Regions from separate parts of the Streptomyces sp. NPDC012835 genome, predicted to be linked through region 1. Evidence: riboswitches for the same ligand, from Rfam matches in the RefSeq annotation. Region 1 holds a riboswitch; each other region holds the start of a gene.
The links. Region 1 has a riboswitch for S-adenosylmethionine ahead of ACFY6S_RS09090 (aminotransferase class V-fold PLP-dependent enzyme). Riboswitches for the same ligand answer to the same signal wherever they lie in the genome.

Region 1 (4,995 bases):
GGTCCAGCAGCGCCGGATCGGTCTCGGACAGCGCCCGCGCCGCCACATCCTTGGGCGACATCCGGCCCGGCTCCACCGCGTCGACGGCGTCGGCGGGGCGGCTGGTGACGGGCGGCAGCGCCAGCTCGCGCCGCAGCCCCTGCGCGGACTCCAGCACCGTGTCCAGCAGCAGCCGCAGCCGCATGTCCTCGACCGAGCGGCCCTCGCGGGCGGCCCGGCGGCCCGCTTCCACCGTCGCCTCCGCCTCGGCCAGCCGCGCCCTGATCCGGCGGGTCTCGCTCTCGGCCGCCGACACCTGGGCGGCGGCCTCCGCGCGGAGCGCCTCGGTCTCCGCGTTCGTACGGCGCAGGGCGGCCTCGCCGCGCTTGACGTCGCTCTGGGCACTGCGCAGCTTGCGGTGGAGCGCGTCGGCCTCTTTACGGACCGCCTCCAGCTCGGTACGGAGCCGTTCGGTGTCGTTCCTGGTCTGCGCCCTGGCGACGGCCAGCTCCTCGCGCAGCCGCTCCAGCTCCTGCCGGGTCTCCTCGTCGACGCGCTCGGCGTCCGCCCGCTGGGCCTCCTCACCCGCGGCGGCCACCAGCTTCACCCATCCGGGTGGTCTGAGCACATACGCGGCGGCGGCCACGTCGACGGGATCGGCGGCGGCGGGCGGCGATCCCGCCTCCAGCGCGGCGGCCAGCTCGGGCTGGGACTGGGCGAGCCGGTCCCCGATCCGCTGCCGGAAGATCGGGTCGGCCTCCAGCGCGGCGGCCATCGCGTTGCCCGCGAATTTCGCACGTCTGTTCGGGGTGAAGCGCGCGTACTGCCGCAGCTGGGTGGGCAGCTCCGGGACGGTCAGACCACCGAAGGCGTCCGAGACGAGCGCCACGACCCGGCGTCGTACCCCGTCGGGAAGCGGGCGGTCGAGCGTCTCCGCGGCGTCACCGGCCGCACCGGCCGGCTCAGCACCGCCCGCGGGCTGCTCCACGATCCGTCACCCCACTACCCCTTTCGGGCCGCTCCCTCTCAGGAACCCGCGCCCGGCCTGTCCACCAACTCGATCTGATCCACCGCGTTGCACCAACGGCAGCGCACCGACTCGATGGTCTCACTGACCACCTCGCGCTCCTCGACCGTGGGCTCCCCGGCCAGGTCCAGATGGACGTACTCGACGGCCTTCGACGACCGGGTCACGTCGAAGCGGGTCAGATTCCCGCACAGCGTGCACCGCCACCTGGTGGTGGCCGTCGGCTGCGGAACCGTCGGAAGCGTTGCCATCGCGTCGTCCTCTTTTCGTCGTCCCTCGTGCGGTGCCCCGCGGCGCGCCCTCGAACCGCGGATCACACCCCGCAACCCTACGGCCTCGCGGGCACCGCGCGGGGCGGCGAGGCGCTCTGTACCGAAGGGTCCGGTACGGCATGCTCTGTCGGTGATCACATGGCGAGGGCAGAGGACGGCCGGCGTACCCGTGGTGACCTACGGGCTGATCGTCCTGTGCTGTCTGGCCTTCCTGATCGGCCCGGTGTCCGGCCTCGGCGCCGGCCACGGCAGGGGCGACGCGCTCCTCGCCGCGCAGAGCGCGTATTTCGAACGGTGGGGAGTGATCCCGGACGAGCTGGCGCACGGCTCGGCGCGCGCCCTGCTCACCCCGCTCACCGCGCTGTTCGTGCACGGCGGCTGGCTGCATCTGCTCGGCAACATGCTCTTCCTGCACGTCTTCGGGGCGATGACCGAGGAGCGGATGGGCCGGGTCCCCTTCCTGCTCTTCTACCTCGCGGCCGGCTACCTCGCGCTGTTCGCCTACGCGGCGGCCAACGCCGACTCGGACCAGACCCTGGTCGGGGCCTCCGGGGCGATCTCCGGTGTGCTCGGCGCCTTCCTGTATCTCTTTCCGCGGGCCCGCGTCACCAGCCTCTTCCCGTTCCTGTTCTTCCTGCCCCTGCGCTTCCCCGCGTGGATCGTGCTGATCTTCTGGTTCGCGCTCCAGTGGCTGGCCGCCCGGAACGCGGGCGAGGGGCCCGGGGTCGCCTATCTGGCCCATGTGGCCGGCTTCGGTGTGGGCTTCCTCTACGCCTGGGGGCGCTACTGGCGTACCGATAGAGTGGCCGCACAGACCGGGGCCACCGAGGGAGAACGCCAACCGTGATCACCGCGATCGTGCTCATCAAGACCAGCGTCGACCGGATTCCCGAGATCGCCGAGGCCATCGCCGCCCTGGACAGCGTCAGCGAGGTCTTCTCGGTGACCGGGACCTACGACCTGATCGCCATGGTGCGGGTGCCCCACCACGACGATCTGGCGGATGTCATCCCCGGCCGGATCAGCAAGATCGCGGGCGTGGAGGCCACCGACACGCACGTGGCGTTCCGCACCTACTCCCAGCACGACCTGGAGGCGGCCTTCGCGATCGGGCTCGACGCGTAGGACCGCCTCCGGGCACCTCCGGGTCCGTACCCCCGGCCGCGTCCGGCCGGCCGGGAAGGACCTACGCGGCGGCCGTTCCCCGGTCCGGCACGCAACGCCCGTCCTCCGTGCGGTAGTTCCAGCGCGCGCCGTCGCTGACCAGCTCGCGCACCGCCCGTACGAACCGCTCCACGTGCTCGTCCGGCGTCCCGGCGCCGAAGCTCACCCGGATCGCGTTCAGCGAGCGCCCGCCCGGCTCGGCCTCCGGCGCGCCGCACTCCCCCTGCTCCCGCGGGTCGCCGTCCAGCAGCGTCCGTACCAGCGGGTGGGCGCAGAACAGGCCGTCCCGCACCCCGATGCCGTACTCGGCGGAGAGCGCGGCGGCGAAGTGCGAGCTGTTCCACCCCTCCACCACGAACGACAGCACACCGACCCTCGGCGCGTCGTCCCCGAACAGCGAGAGCACCTTCACCTCGGGCACCTCGGCGAGCCCCTCGCGCAGCCGTGCGACAAGGCGCTGCTCGCGGGCCGCCAGCGCGTCGAACCCGGCCTCCTCCAGCGCCTTGCAGGCCGAGGCGATCGCGTACACCCCGATGACGTTGGGCGAACCGGCCTCGTGGCGGGCCGCGGTGGCGTGCCACTCCACGTCCACCCCGCCGTCGGCGCGGCGCGCCACCTTGCGGCTGGCGCCGCCGCCCGCGAGGTACGGCTCGGCGTCCCGGAGCCAGTCGGCCCGCCCGGCCAGCACCCCGGAGCCGAACGGCGCGTACAGCTTGTGCCCGGAGAAGGCGATCCAGTCCACGTCCAGCTCGGCGATGTCCACGGCGTGGTGCGGTACGAGCTGAGCGGCGTCGAGCACGATCCGGGCACCGTGCCGGTGCGCGGCGGCGGCCAGTTCCCGTACGGGCCACAGCTCACCCGTCACATTGGACGCGCCCGTGACACAGACCAGCGCCGGCCCACGGGAGTCGCGCGAGGCGAGCGCGCTCTCCAGGGTGGCGACGGCACCGGCCGGGGTGCGCGGGGCGTCGAGACAGCTCACCCGGGCGTTCCGCCAGGGCAGCAGCGAGGCGTGGTGCTCCGTCTCGAAGACGAACACCTCGCACCCCTCGGGAAGGGCCGCCGCCAGCAGATTCAGCGAATCCGTGGTCGAGCGGGTGAAGACCACCTGGTCGTCCGCGCGGCAGCCGAGGAACTCCGCGACCGTGCGGCGGCTGTTCTCGAACAGATCGGTGGACAGCTGCGAGAGATAGCCGGCGCCCCGGTGGACGCTGCCGTAGTACGGGGCGTACGCGGCGACGTCGTCCCACACCCGCTGGAGCGCCGGGGCGCTGGCCGCGTAGTCCAGGGCCGCGTAGACGACCTCGCCGCCGGTGACGAGCGGCACGGTCACATCCCGTCCGAGCACCGGCAGCGGCGCTCCACAGGCGGGGTCGTCGGAGGGCCGGGCGGGCTGCGCGGCAACGGTGGCGGTGGCGTTCGGGTATGCGGACATGGCGATATCTCCCGGCAGGACAAGGCGGAAAAGCGGCTTCAAGGACCCGCGGGCACGGCAGGGCCGTGACGGTCACGCGGGGGATGCCTCGACACACGGAGAACACCGTGCGGAGGGTGTTGAAGAGGGGCGTGGAAGCCCTAACGCATTCGCTTGCTCACGAGACTGCTCCCTTGAGGACCAGGACCCCAAAGGTGCGAGGGGTCCGCGCTTGCCGTAGACCTCGCTGCCTACGGCCTGGTCTTCACCCGGGGCACCCCGCCACGGACGGAGGGTTGCCGGACAGCGAGCCGGGGCCTAAATCGCTGTCACTCATGACCTTGGGCGAAATTATGGCACAGCGTGCCGCGCCGCCCAACAGGTGTCCGCGATACGGGACAAGGGCGGGCGCCGACCGGCGCCCGCCCCCTGTCGCAGCCGCCGCCGTCAGGCGTTGCTGGCCTCGACCCAGCGCGCCAGCGCCCGGCCCGCCGCGCCCGAGTCGATCGACTCCGCCGCCCGCGCGATCCCCGCCGACAGCTGGAGCTCCAGCGGATCGTCCGTCGGGTCCAGCGCGACCAGCGCCGCCGCCGAGTTGAGCAGTACGGCCTCCCGTACCGGGCCGGTCTCGCCGGCCAGCAGCCTGCGGGCCACATCCGCGTTGTACGAGGCGTCCGCGCCGCGCAGGGCCTCGACCGGCACCAGGGACAGACCGATGTCGCGCGGGTCGAAGGACTGCTCGGTGACGGCGCCGTCCCGGACGACCCAGACCCGGGAGGTCGCGGTGGTGGTCAGCTCGTCGAGCCCGTCGTCGCCCCGGAAGACCAGGGCGGAGGAGCCCCGCTCGGCCAGCACGCCCGCCATGATCGGCGCCATCCGGGCATCCGCGACACCCGTCGCCTGGGCCCGCACCTTCGCGGGGTTGGTGAGCGGCCCCAGGAAGTTGAAGACCGTACGGATACCCATCTCGCCGCGCGCGGCGGCCACGCGGCGCAGGGCGGGGTGGAACTTCACCGCGAAGCAGAAGGTGATGCCCGCCTCCTCCGCGACCCGGGCGACCCGCTCGGGGGACAGCTCCAGATTGACGCCGAGCTTCTCCAGGACGTCCGAGGCGCCGCTCGCCGAGGACGCGGCCCGGC
Region 2 (4,995 bases), on a different contig from region 1:
TGGTCCTCGGCCACTACGGCGCCGAACGCTGGGACGCCGTCTCCGGCACGGTCCACGCCCCCGCCCCGCACGAGGGCGTCGCGGCGGTCCGCGCCGAACTCCCCGGATTCCTGGACCGGTTCGGCGCCTGGCACGGCACCTGGATCGAGGAGAAGGGCCAGGCCGTCGCCGTCCACACCCGCCGCGCCACCGACCCGCAGGCCGCCTTCGACGCCCTGCGCGACCCCCTGAACGAACTGGCCGCCCGGCACGGCCTCATCGTCGAACCGGGCCGCATGGTCCTGGAACTGCGCCCGCCCGGCATGGACAAGGGCGTCGCCCTGCTGGAGTACGTACGCGAGGTCGGCGCCGAGACCGTCCTCTACGCGGGCGACGACCTCGGCGACCTCCCGGCCTACGCGGCCGTCGAGAAACTGCGCTCCGACGGCCACCCGGGCCTGCTCCTGTGCAGCGGCACGGAAGTCCCCGAACTGGCCGAACGCGCCGACCTCGTGCTCCCGGGCCCGGCGGCGGTCGCGGACTTCCTGGCCGCCGTGGCCGAGGAGACGGCCTGACGGTCTGACGGCCCGCGGACCCGGGGAGCCGCGCCCACGGGCGTGCGGCCCCCGGGCGTGCGGTCAGCTGTCGCGCAGCGCGTTCAGCTGGTCGAGGAACCAGCGCTGCGGCGGCAGCGCCGTCGCGGCGGCGGCCAGGCGTTCGGTGCGTTCCAGGCGGTCGCCGTCCGGGAGCGAGAGGGCCTCGTGGAGGGCGGCCGACGTGGCGATGATGTCGTACGGGTTGACCACCAGCGCGTCCTCGCCCAGCTCCTCGTAGGCGCCGGCCTCCCGGGAGAGGACCAGCGCGCAGCCGCGTTCGGAGACGACGGGGATCTCCTTCGCGACCAGGTTCATCCCGTCGCGGATCGGGTTGACCAGCGCCACATCGGCCAGCCGGTAGGCGGCCAGGGAGCGCGCGAAGTCGTCCTTGACGTGCAGCACGACCGGGGTCCAGCCGGCCGTGCCGTACTCGGCGTTGATCTCGTCGGCGACCCGCTGGACCTCGGCGGTGTAGTCGCGGTAGATCGCCAGGTCCTGCCGCGAGGGGTAGGCGAAGGCGACATGGACGACGCGCTCGCGCCACTCGGGGTGGTCCGCCAGCAGCTGCCGGTAGGAGAGCAGCCCCCGGACGATGTTCTTCGACAGCTCCGTGCGGTCGACCCGGACGATGGTCCTGCGGTCCGTGCCGTCCGGGGCGCGGCCGATCTGCTCGCGCAGGGTCACGATGCGCTCGTCCACGTCCGGCCGGTGCGCGCGCTCGCGCAGGAAGTCGGCGTCGGCGCCCAGGCCGTGCACGCCGACGCGCGTCTTGCCCGTACCGCCCAGCAGCTCCGTGCAGCAGGCGGTGAAGGCGTCGGCCCAGCGGCGGGTCAGGAAGGCGGCGCGGTCGGCGCCGAGGATGCCGCGCAGGAGCTGGCGCGCGATGTCGTCGGGGAGCAGCCGGAAGTAGTCGACCGGCGCCCACGGGGTGTGCGAGAAGTGCCCGATCGAGAGGTCGGGGCGCAGCGCGCGCAGCATTCCGGGCACCAGCGCCAGGTGGTAGTCCTGTACGAGGACGGTCGCGCCGTCGGCCGCCTCATCGGCCAGGGCCTCGGCGAAGGCGCGGTTGTACGCCTCGTACGAGGCCCACTGGGCGCGGAACTCCGGGCCGAAGGACGGTTCCAGCGGGGTCTGGTAGAGCAGGTGGTGGACGAACCAGAGCGTCGAGTTCGCCACGCCGTTGTACGCGTCCGCGTACACCTCGGGCGGGATGCCGAGCATGCGGACGCGCTGCCCGCCGGTGTCCGCCGGGTCGAGCCTGCCGTCCCGCCGCCGCACGGCCTCCCGGTCGCCCTCGCCGAGCGCCGCGCACACCCACACCGCGTCGGTGTCCGGGCCGATGGCCGAGAGCCCGGACACCAGCCCGCCGCCACCCCGCTTGGCGGCCAGGGAGCCGTCGTCGCCCAGGGTGTACGAGACGGGGCCTCGGTTGGACGCGACGAGGACGCGGGCGGGCGGCGGGGCGATGTGCTCGGAGACCATGTGCCGAAACCTAGCCCGTAGGCGAAACGCTCAAACGTACGGCAGGTCGCCCCGCCGGTCGGGCCCGCCTGTCGCACCCCTCGGCCGGTGGCGCCGGTCAGTCGCGCCGGCCGCGCGCGGCGGCCAGCGCGACCACCCCGGCTCCGGTCAGCGCGAGCGCCACTCCGCCCAGCAGCCACAGGCGCTCGGCGGCGGTCCCGGTCTGGGCCAGGGCGTTCATCGCCCACTGCTTCATGTCGTCCAGGCGCGGGTCCGCGAGGGGCGTGCCCATGAGGTGCGGGGTCAGCAGGTCTGTACTCATGGAGCGAAAATCTAGACATTAGATATGAAAATCACGCGTTACGCCGCGCGTCCGGCCGGGTACTCCGCGATCTCCCGCACCGGCGGACGCTCCTCCGTGTCCACCACATGCGTGCGCGGCGTGAACCCGTCAGGACCCCGCTCGAACTGCGTCAGCCTCGGCCGCACCAGGTGGCCACGGGAGAGCCGCAGCTGCGCCGTACGGTAGATCGCCGCGGCCATCCGCCCCAGCGCCCGGTCGTCCTGATGGCGGTGGCGCCGTACCCCGACGTCGACCTGCGCCAGCGCGTCGAGCCCCACCGTGTGCAACGCGTCCACCAGGAGCCCCAGCTCCACCCCGTACCCCACGGGGAACGGCAGCCGCTCCAGCAGCGTGCGCCGCGCGGCGTACTCCCCGCCCAGCGGCTGGACGAAGCCGGCCAGCCGGGGCCAGTGCAGATTGAGCAGCGGGCGCGCCACCAGCTCCGTCACCCGGCCGCCCTGCCCGACGGGCTGTTCGACGGGCTGCTCGACGGGCGGACCGCCGGGCCGGCCGCCGCCCCGGCCGCCGGGCCGCGCCATGGGGCGGTCGTACATCGCCTTCACGAACTGCACATCGGGGTCGGTCAGCAGCGGGCCGACGATCCCGGAGACGAAATCCGCCGAGAAATCCCGCAGATCCGCATCCACGAAGCACACGATGTCCCCGCCCGTCACCAGCAGCGACCGCCACAGCACCTCGCCCTTGCCGGGCAGCGCGGGCAGCCGCGGCAGTATCGCGTCCCGGTGCACCACCCGCGCCCCGGCCGCCGCGGCCACCTCGGACGTACGGTCGGTGGAGCCGGAATCGATCACCACCAGCTCGTCGACCAGCCGGGTCGCCACCATCAGCTCGCGCCGGATCACCGAGACGATCTCCCCGACCGTCTCCTCCTCGTCCAGCGCCGGAAGCACCACGCTCACGGTGGTGCCCCGGGCCGCTTTCGCCGCCAGCAACTGGTCGAGCGTACGGTCGGCCGCGGACCAGGAACGCCTGGTCAGCCAGCGTTCCACCTCTTCCAGCACGTTCGGTACTCCCTGCGCTGATCCGTAAAACGTGATCCATCTCGCGGTGCGGACGACTACCTCAACCGTCCGCTCCTTCGGTTACAGTCTTGAACAACGCCCTTGACCGCCGCATGCCGGGGTCGCGGGGTGGACACCTGGCTCAGAGACACCGGATCAGCGACATCCGGGACATGCTGCGACAGGCGACAAACGCACCGGACCCCGGGTCCGGCGCCATAGCGCTCATCCAGAGGGACTGAGGGAACGGCCCGTTGAAGTCCCGGCAACCCTCCCGCCGACCGCGAGGTCACGGTGGGGAAGGTGCCAATTCCGTCTCGTGGCGAAGTACGCCGCGAGGAAGATGAGGAGAAAGGGCCTCGCCTCCATGGCTGTGCAGACCGTCCAGAGCGGCACCAACGCCACCGTCGACCTCGGACCCGCCGCCGCGCTCTCGTGCCGCGAATGCGGAGAGCGTTTCGACCTCGGCCCCATTTTCGCCTGTGCGAGCTGTTTCGGGCCGCTCGAAGTCGCGTACGACCTGCCGAGCGGCAGCCCCGACGAGCTGAAGAAGCGCATCGCCGAGGGACCCGACAACATCTGGCGTTACGCGCCCCTGCTGCCCGTCCCCGCCGACGTGGCCTCGAAGCCCAACATCAACCCCGGTTTCACCAAGCTGGTCAAGGCCGACAACCTCGCCCGCGAGCTGGGTATCACCGGGTCGCTGCACGTCAAGGACGACTCCGGCAACCCGACGCACTCCTTCAAGGACCGTGTCGTCGCCATCGCCGTCGAGGCCGCCCGCGCCTTCGGCTTCACCACGCTCTCCTGCTCGTCCACCGGCAACCTCGCGGGCGCCGTCGGCGCAGCCGCGGCCCGGGCCGGCTTCCGCTCCTGCGTGTTCATCCCGCACGACCTGGAGCAGGGCAAGGTCGTCATGGCTGCGGTGTACGGCGGGGATCTGGTCGGCATCGAGGGCAACTACGACGATGTGAACCGTTTCTGTTCCGAGCTGATCGGCGACCCGCTCGGCGAGGGCTGGGGCTTCGTCAACGTCAACCTCCGTCCGTACTACGGCGAGGGTTCCAAGACCCTCGCGTACGAGATCTGTGAGCAGCTCGGCTGGCGCCTGCCCGATCAGCTCGTCATCCCGATCGCCTCGGGGTCGCAGCTGACGAAGATCGACAAGGGGCTCCAGGAGCTGATCAAGCTGGGCCTGGTCGAGGACAAGCCGTACAAGATCTTCGGCGCCCAGGCCGAGGGCTGCTCGCCGGTCTCCACCGCCTTCAAGGCGGGCCACGATGTCGTACGGCCCCAGAAGCCCGACACCATCGCCAAGTCCCTGGCGATCGGCAACCCGGCCGACGGACCGTACGTCCTGGACATCGCCCGCCGCACCGGTGGCGCCGTCGACGACGTCAACGACGAGCAGATCGTCGACGCGATCAAGCTGCTGGCGCGTACGGAGGGGATCTTCGCCGAGACGGCGGGCGGGGTCACCGTGGGCGTCACGAAGAAGCTCATCGAGGCCGGACTCCTCGACCCGACGCTGACCACCGTCGTCCTCAACACCGGCGACGGCCTGAAGACCCTCGACGCCGTGGCGCCGACGACC
Region 3 (4,995 bases), 270 kb from region 1:
GCAGGTGCGCGCGCTGCTGCCCGAGACCCTGCCGCCGCTGACCGAGCACACCATCACGGACCGCGAGAAGCTCATCGAGGAGCTGCGCTCCATCCGGGAGCAGGGGTACGCGGTGGACCGCGAGGAGAACACCCTGGGGCTGCGCTGCTTCGGCATCGCGGTCCCCTACCGCACCCCGGCGCGCGACGCGATCAGCTGCTCGGTCCCGGTGGCCAGGCTCACCCCGGGGCACGAGCAGATGATCAAGGACGCGCTGTTCGACGCCCGCGACCGGCTGACGCTCGCCACCCGCCGCCTCTGACACCACCGCCCGCCGGCGTTCCGGATGAGGAAATCCTGAGAAGCCCGGCGCGGGGGAACGCCCGCCCCCGCGCCGCTCGTCCCTTCTTCGGGATGAACAAGACGATCAGACACACAGCGGTCATCTGCCTGGCGCTGGTGCTCGCCCTCATGGTGCGGGCGTCCTGGGTGCAGGTGTACGAGGCGAAGGCCCTCGCGGACGACACGTACAACCGGCGGAACATCATCGCCCAGTACGCGCAGCCGCAGGGCGACATCGTCGTGGCCGGTTCGCCGGTCACCGGCTCCGCGAAGACGGACAGCGGCGACCTGGCGTACAAGCGGACCTACACCGACGGCGCGCTCTACGCGCCCGTCACCGGCTACAGCTCGCAGGCGTACGGCTCCACCCAGCTGGAGGGCATCTACAAGGACGTGCTCGACGGGACGGACACCCGGCTGAAGAACCCGCTCGGCGCGCTCACCCGCGAACAGACCGAGCCCGGCTCCGTCCTGACGACGATCGACCCCTCGGTCCAGCGGGCCGGATACGCGGCGCTGGGCGACAACAAGGGCGCGGCCGTCGCGATCGACCCGAAGACCGGCCGGGTGCTCGCGGTGGTGAGCACCCCCTCGTACGACCCGACGAAGATCAGCGGGACGACGGACGGCGCCGCGTGGCAGCGGCTGACCGGCGACGCCGACAAGCCGATGGTCAACCGCGCGCTGCGCCAGCCGCTGCCGCCCGGTTCGACGTTCAAGCTGGTCGTCGCGGCGGCGGCGCTGGAGGACGGGCTGTACGGCTCGGTCGACGAGAGGACGGACAGCCCCACCCCCTACACACTGCCGCACACCAGCACGGTCCTGCGCAACGAGAACGCCTCGGCGCCGTGCGAGAACGCCACCATCCGTACCGCCCTGCGCTACTCCTGCAACACCGTCTTCGCGAAGATGGCCGATCAGCTGGGGCAGTCGAAGATCCGGGCGACGGCGGAGAAGTTCGGCTTCAACGACACCGAGCAGGACGTGCCGGTGCGCGCCTCGCGGAGCGTGTATCCGACGGGCATGGACGACGCCCAGACGGCACTGACGGGTATCGGCCAGTTCGACGTGACCGCCACCCCGCTCCAGATGGCGATGGTCTCGGCGGCGCTGGCGAACGACGGGCTGCTCGCCGCGCCGCACATGGTGTCGAAGGTCGTGGACGGCGGCGGCGGCACGGTGCGGTCGTACCAGGACGGGGACACCACCCGGATCGTCTCCTCGGCCACGGCCGCACAGCTGCGCAGCGCGATGGTGACGGTGGTGGAGGACGGTACGGGGACCAACGCGCGGATCGCGGGCGCCGAGGTGGGCGGCAAGACGGGCACCGCCCAGCACGGCGTGGCCAACGACGGGACGCCGTACGCCTGGTTCACCTCGTACGCGAAGGACGCGTCCGGTGACAAGGAGGTGGCGGTCGCGGTCGTGGTGGAGGACTCGGGCGCGGCGCGCTCGGAGGTCAGCGGCAACGGACTGGCCGCGCCGATCGCTCAGAAGATGATGGCGGCGGCTCTGAAATAACCGATCCCACCCATTTTCTCCACACAACTTGGCACAACCATCCCCCGACCTGGATCACTTCGTGTGATCCAGGTCATCTTTGGGTTGGCCGAAATCAGTGTTACTTTTTCGGCGTCACGAGTCTCAGCGACAAGCCCCGGCTTGCTGAGCGGCAACCCTCCTTCTGCGGTGGGGTGCCCCGGGTGATGACACGGCTCCGCACGCACACCGATGTGCCGGGAGCAAGCGCGGACCTGTCGGCCAGGTCCTGGACCTGATGACGGGAGTACGAGATGACACCGCGAGCAGCGCTTTCCGCCCCTCGCGTCCCTCGTGCCTCATGGCTCCCGATCCGGCTTCGGCATGCGCGGCCGTCGCCGTTCTCACTCACCGCACGGAGGAGTTCTCCCTCATGAGATCTGTCCTGCCCCGCCCCGCCCGCGCCCGCAGGCGCGGATATCTGCTGGCCCTCGCCTCGGCCGGCACCGCCACCGTCCTGACCGCCGTGGCCGGCTGCGGGGTCGACACGGGCGGCGGCTCCTCCTCCGGCAGCGGTTCGTCGGACGGCAAGGGCGAGCAGATCACCGTCACCGCGTTCGCGGGGGCATGGGGCGACCTGTTCAAGAAGTCCTTCGTCGAGCCGTTCGAGAAGGACACCGGTATCAAGGTGAACCTCGTCTACGGCGCCGACTCCGACTGGGTCACCAAGTTGCGCGCCGCGGGCGGCAGGAACGCGCCGTTCGACGTCGTGGCCCTCACCCCCGGCTCGCTGCACCAGGCGGTCGGCGGCGGGCTCCTCCAGCCGCTGAAGACAGGCGACCTGAGCAACTGGAAGCAGCTCGACCCGGTGCTCACCCAGCAGTCGACCGTCGACGGATCGTCGTACGGCGTGCCGCTGACCACCGGCTCCAACGGGCTGCTCTACCGCACCGACAAGATCAAGCAGGCGCCCCAGGACTGGACCGACATCTTCGACAAGAAGTACTGCGGTCATGTCGCGCTGCCGCCGCTGACGTACAACGCGGGTCTGGAGTTCTTCTCCGCGCTGGTCTCCCAGGACGGCGGCAAGCTGTCCGACCCCGCCGATGTCGACAAGGGGTTCGAGAAGCTCGCCCAGCTGAAGAACTGCGTCTCCTCCTACCCGGCGGACGCGGGCAGTGTCTCCACGGTCCTGCAGAACGGCGACGCCTGGATCGTCCCGTTCTGGGACGGCCGCGCCTTCGCCATGGAGCAGGAGGGGCAGCCGATCGGCTTCACCTATCCAGCCTCCGGCGCGGTCGGCGCGCTGACCTCGTACTACGTGCCGAAGGGCTCGACGCACACGGCGGCGGCCTACAAGTTCCTGGACCACCTCTCCTCCGCCGAGCACCAGAAGCCGTTCGCCGAGGGCACCTTCTACGGCGCGGGCAACGACACCATCGACTACGCCCCCGACTTCAAGGCCAAGGTGAAGTACGGCGAGGACGTCTACAAGAAGTTCACCTGGGTCGACTACAAGACCGCCACTCCGAAGCTCAACGAGTGGCAGCAGCGCTGGAACCAGATCTTCAAGTGAGCGAGAACCCCACAGTGACCACCAGCGACCGTGCGGCGGCCGGCGAACCGCCGGCCCCGCGGAACCCGACCGCCCCGACCACCCCGCACATCGAGATCGACTCCCTCGCCGCCGGGTACGAGGGCCAGCGGGTGCTCGACGTCGACCGGCTGTCCATCCGGCGCGGCGAGTTCCTGTCGATCCTCGGCCCGAGCGGCTGCGGCAAGACGACGCTGCTCAACAGCCTGGCCGGATTCGTACGCCCCACCGGGGGCCGGATCACGCTGGACGGCGTGGATCTCACCGATGTCCCGACCCACCGGCGGGGCCTCGGCCTGGTCTTCCAGAACTACGCGCTCTTCCCGCACATGACCGTCGCCGACAATGTCGCGTACGGCCTGAAGGTGCGGCGGGTGGAGCGCGCCGAGCGGGACGAACGGGTCACCGAGGCGCTGCGCCTCGTCGGTCTGGAGCAGTACGCGGGCCGCCGGCCCCGACAGCTCTCGGGCGGCCAGCAGCAACGCGTCGCCGTGGCGCGGGCGCTGGCCACCCGGCCGGCCGTGCTGCTGCTCGACGAGCCGCTGTCGAACCTGGACGCGAAGCTGCGCCGGGAGATGCGGGTGGAGCTGCGGGAGCTTCAGCAGCGGCTCGGCATCACGATGGTCTTCGTCACGCACGACCAGGAGGAGGCCATGTCGCTGTCCGACCGGATCGCCGTGATGAACGGCGGCCGGGTCGAGCAGCTCGGCTCGCCCACCGAGGTCTACCGGACCCCGGCGACCCGCTTCGTCGCCGAGTTCATCGGCGCGGCCAACATCCTGGAGGGCGTGGGCGCCGCCGACGGATCGCTCGTCGTGGGCGGGGCCCGGCTCGACTCGGGCCTGGCCTCGCTGCGGCACGGCGTGCCGGTCACCCTCGCCGTACGGCCCGAGCGGGTCGTGGTGGCGCCCGCCGGTGACGCGGATAAGGAAACGGACACGGACACCGACGCGACGGCGGGCCCGGACGCGTTCCCCGGCGCAAGCGCCCGTCGCGGCTCCGGGATCGTCGGCTACCGGGCCTTCACCGGTGAGGCGTGGCAGGCGCAGATCGTCGTCGCGGAAGGCGTCGCGATCAACGCCCGCACGGCGCAGGAACCGCCGGCCGTGGGCGCCCCGGTGTCCTTCGGCTGGGCCCCCGACGACGTCATCCGCCTCGGCGACCTCCCCGAGGACGCGCCGCTGCTCCGGAAGCCGGCCGCATGAGCGCGCCCACGACCGCCCCCGCCGGGAAGACCGCAGGGGAGAGCGGCGGGAAGGGCGGCGGGAAGGGCCCGGCCCGGTCCGGCCGCAAGCGCTACGGGGTGCGCGGGCTGCTGCCCGTCACCCCCGTCGTGGTGTTCCTGCTGGCCCTGTTCGTGGTGCCGCTGGTGCGGGTGTTCGCGCTCAGCCTCCACCCGGTGGACGCGAACGGCTATCCCCTCGACGGCTACTCCTTCGTGCAGTACCGCAGGGTCTTCACCGAGTCGTTCTTCTCCGAGGCCCTGTGGCACAGCCTGGGCACCGCGCTGCTGGTGACCGCCCTGTGCGTACTGCTCGGCTTCCCCGCCGCCTACGCCCTGTCCCGGGCCCGCAAGGGAGTGGTGCGCACCCTGCTGTTCG

Region 2: it holds a riboswitch for S-adenosylmethionine, as region 1 does, so the genes downstream of both, thrC (threonine synthase) here and ACFY6S_RS09090 (aminotransferase class V-fold PLP-dependent enzyme) in region 1, are expected to answer to the same signal.
Region 3: it holds a riboswitch for S-adenosylmethionine, as region 1 does, so the genes downstream of both, ACFY6S_RS07910 (PotD/PotF family extracellular solute-binding protein) here and ACFY6S_RS09090 (aminotransferase class V-fold PLP-dependent enzyme) in region 1, are expected to answer to the same signal.

The regions. Positions count from the first base shown of each region.
Region 1 is NZ_JBIBBW010000002.1:356,502-361,496, forward strand. Features, by position in the region: gene ACFY6S_RS09070 (NYN domain-containing protein) at 1-967, opposite strand, end outside; gene ACFY6S_RS09075 (hypothetical protein) at 1,006-1,257, opposite strand; gene ACFY6S_RS09080 (rhomboid family intramembrane serine protease) at 1,409-2,125, shown strand; gene ACFY6S_RS09085 (Lrp/AsnC family transcriptional regulator) at 2,122-2,403, shown strand; gene ACFY6S_RS09090 (aminotransferase class V-fold PLP-dependent enzyme) at 2,465-3,877, opposite strand; SAM riboswitch class IV at 4,080-4,197, opposite strand; gene trpD (anthranilate phosphoribosyltransferase) at 4,304-4,995, opposite strand, start outside.
Region 2 is NZ_JBIBBW010000003.1:742,201-747,195, reverse strand. Features, by position in the region: gene otsB (trehalose-phosphatase) at 1-554, shown strand, start outside; gene ACFY6S_RS16555 (trehalose-6-phosphate synthase) at 618-2,057, opposite strand; gene ACFY6S_RS16550 (hypothetical protein) at 2,155-2,358, opposite strand; gene ACFY6S_RS16545 (glucosyl-3-phosphoglycerate synthase) at 2,397-3,401, opposite strand; SAM riboswitch class I at 3,624-3,751, shown strand; gene thrC (threonine synthase) at 3,769-4,995, shown strand, end outside.
Region 3 is NZ_JBIBBW010000002.1:85,665-90,659, forward strand. Features, by position in the region: gene ACFY6S_RS07900 (IclR family transcriptional regulator) at 1-301, shown strand, start outside; gene ACFY6S_RS07905 (penicillin-binding transpeptidase domain-containing protein) at 394-1,842, shown strand; SAM riboswitch class IV at 1,955-2,076, shown strand; gene ACFY6S_RS07910 (PotD/PotF family extracellular solute-binding protein) at 2,234-3,376, shown strand; gene ACFY6S_RS07915 (ABC transporter ATP-binding protein) at 3,391-4,599, shown strand; gene ACFY6S_RS07920 (ABC transporter permease) at 4,596-4,995, shown strand, end outside.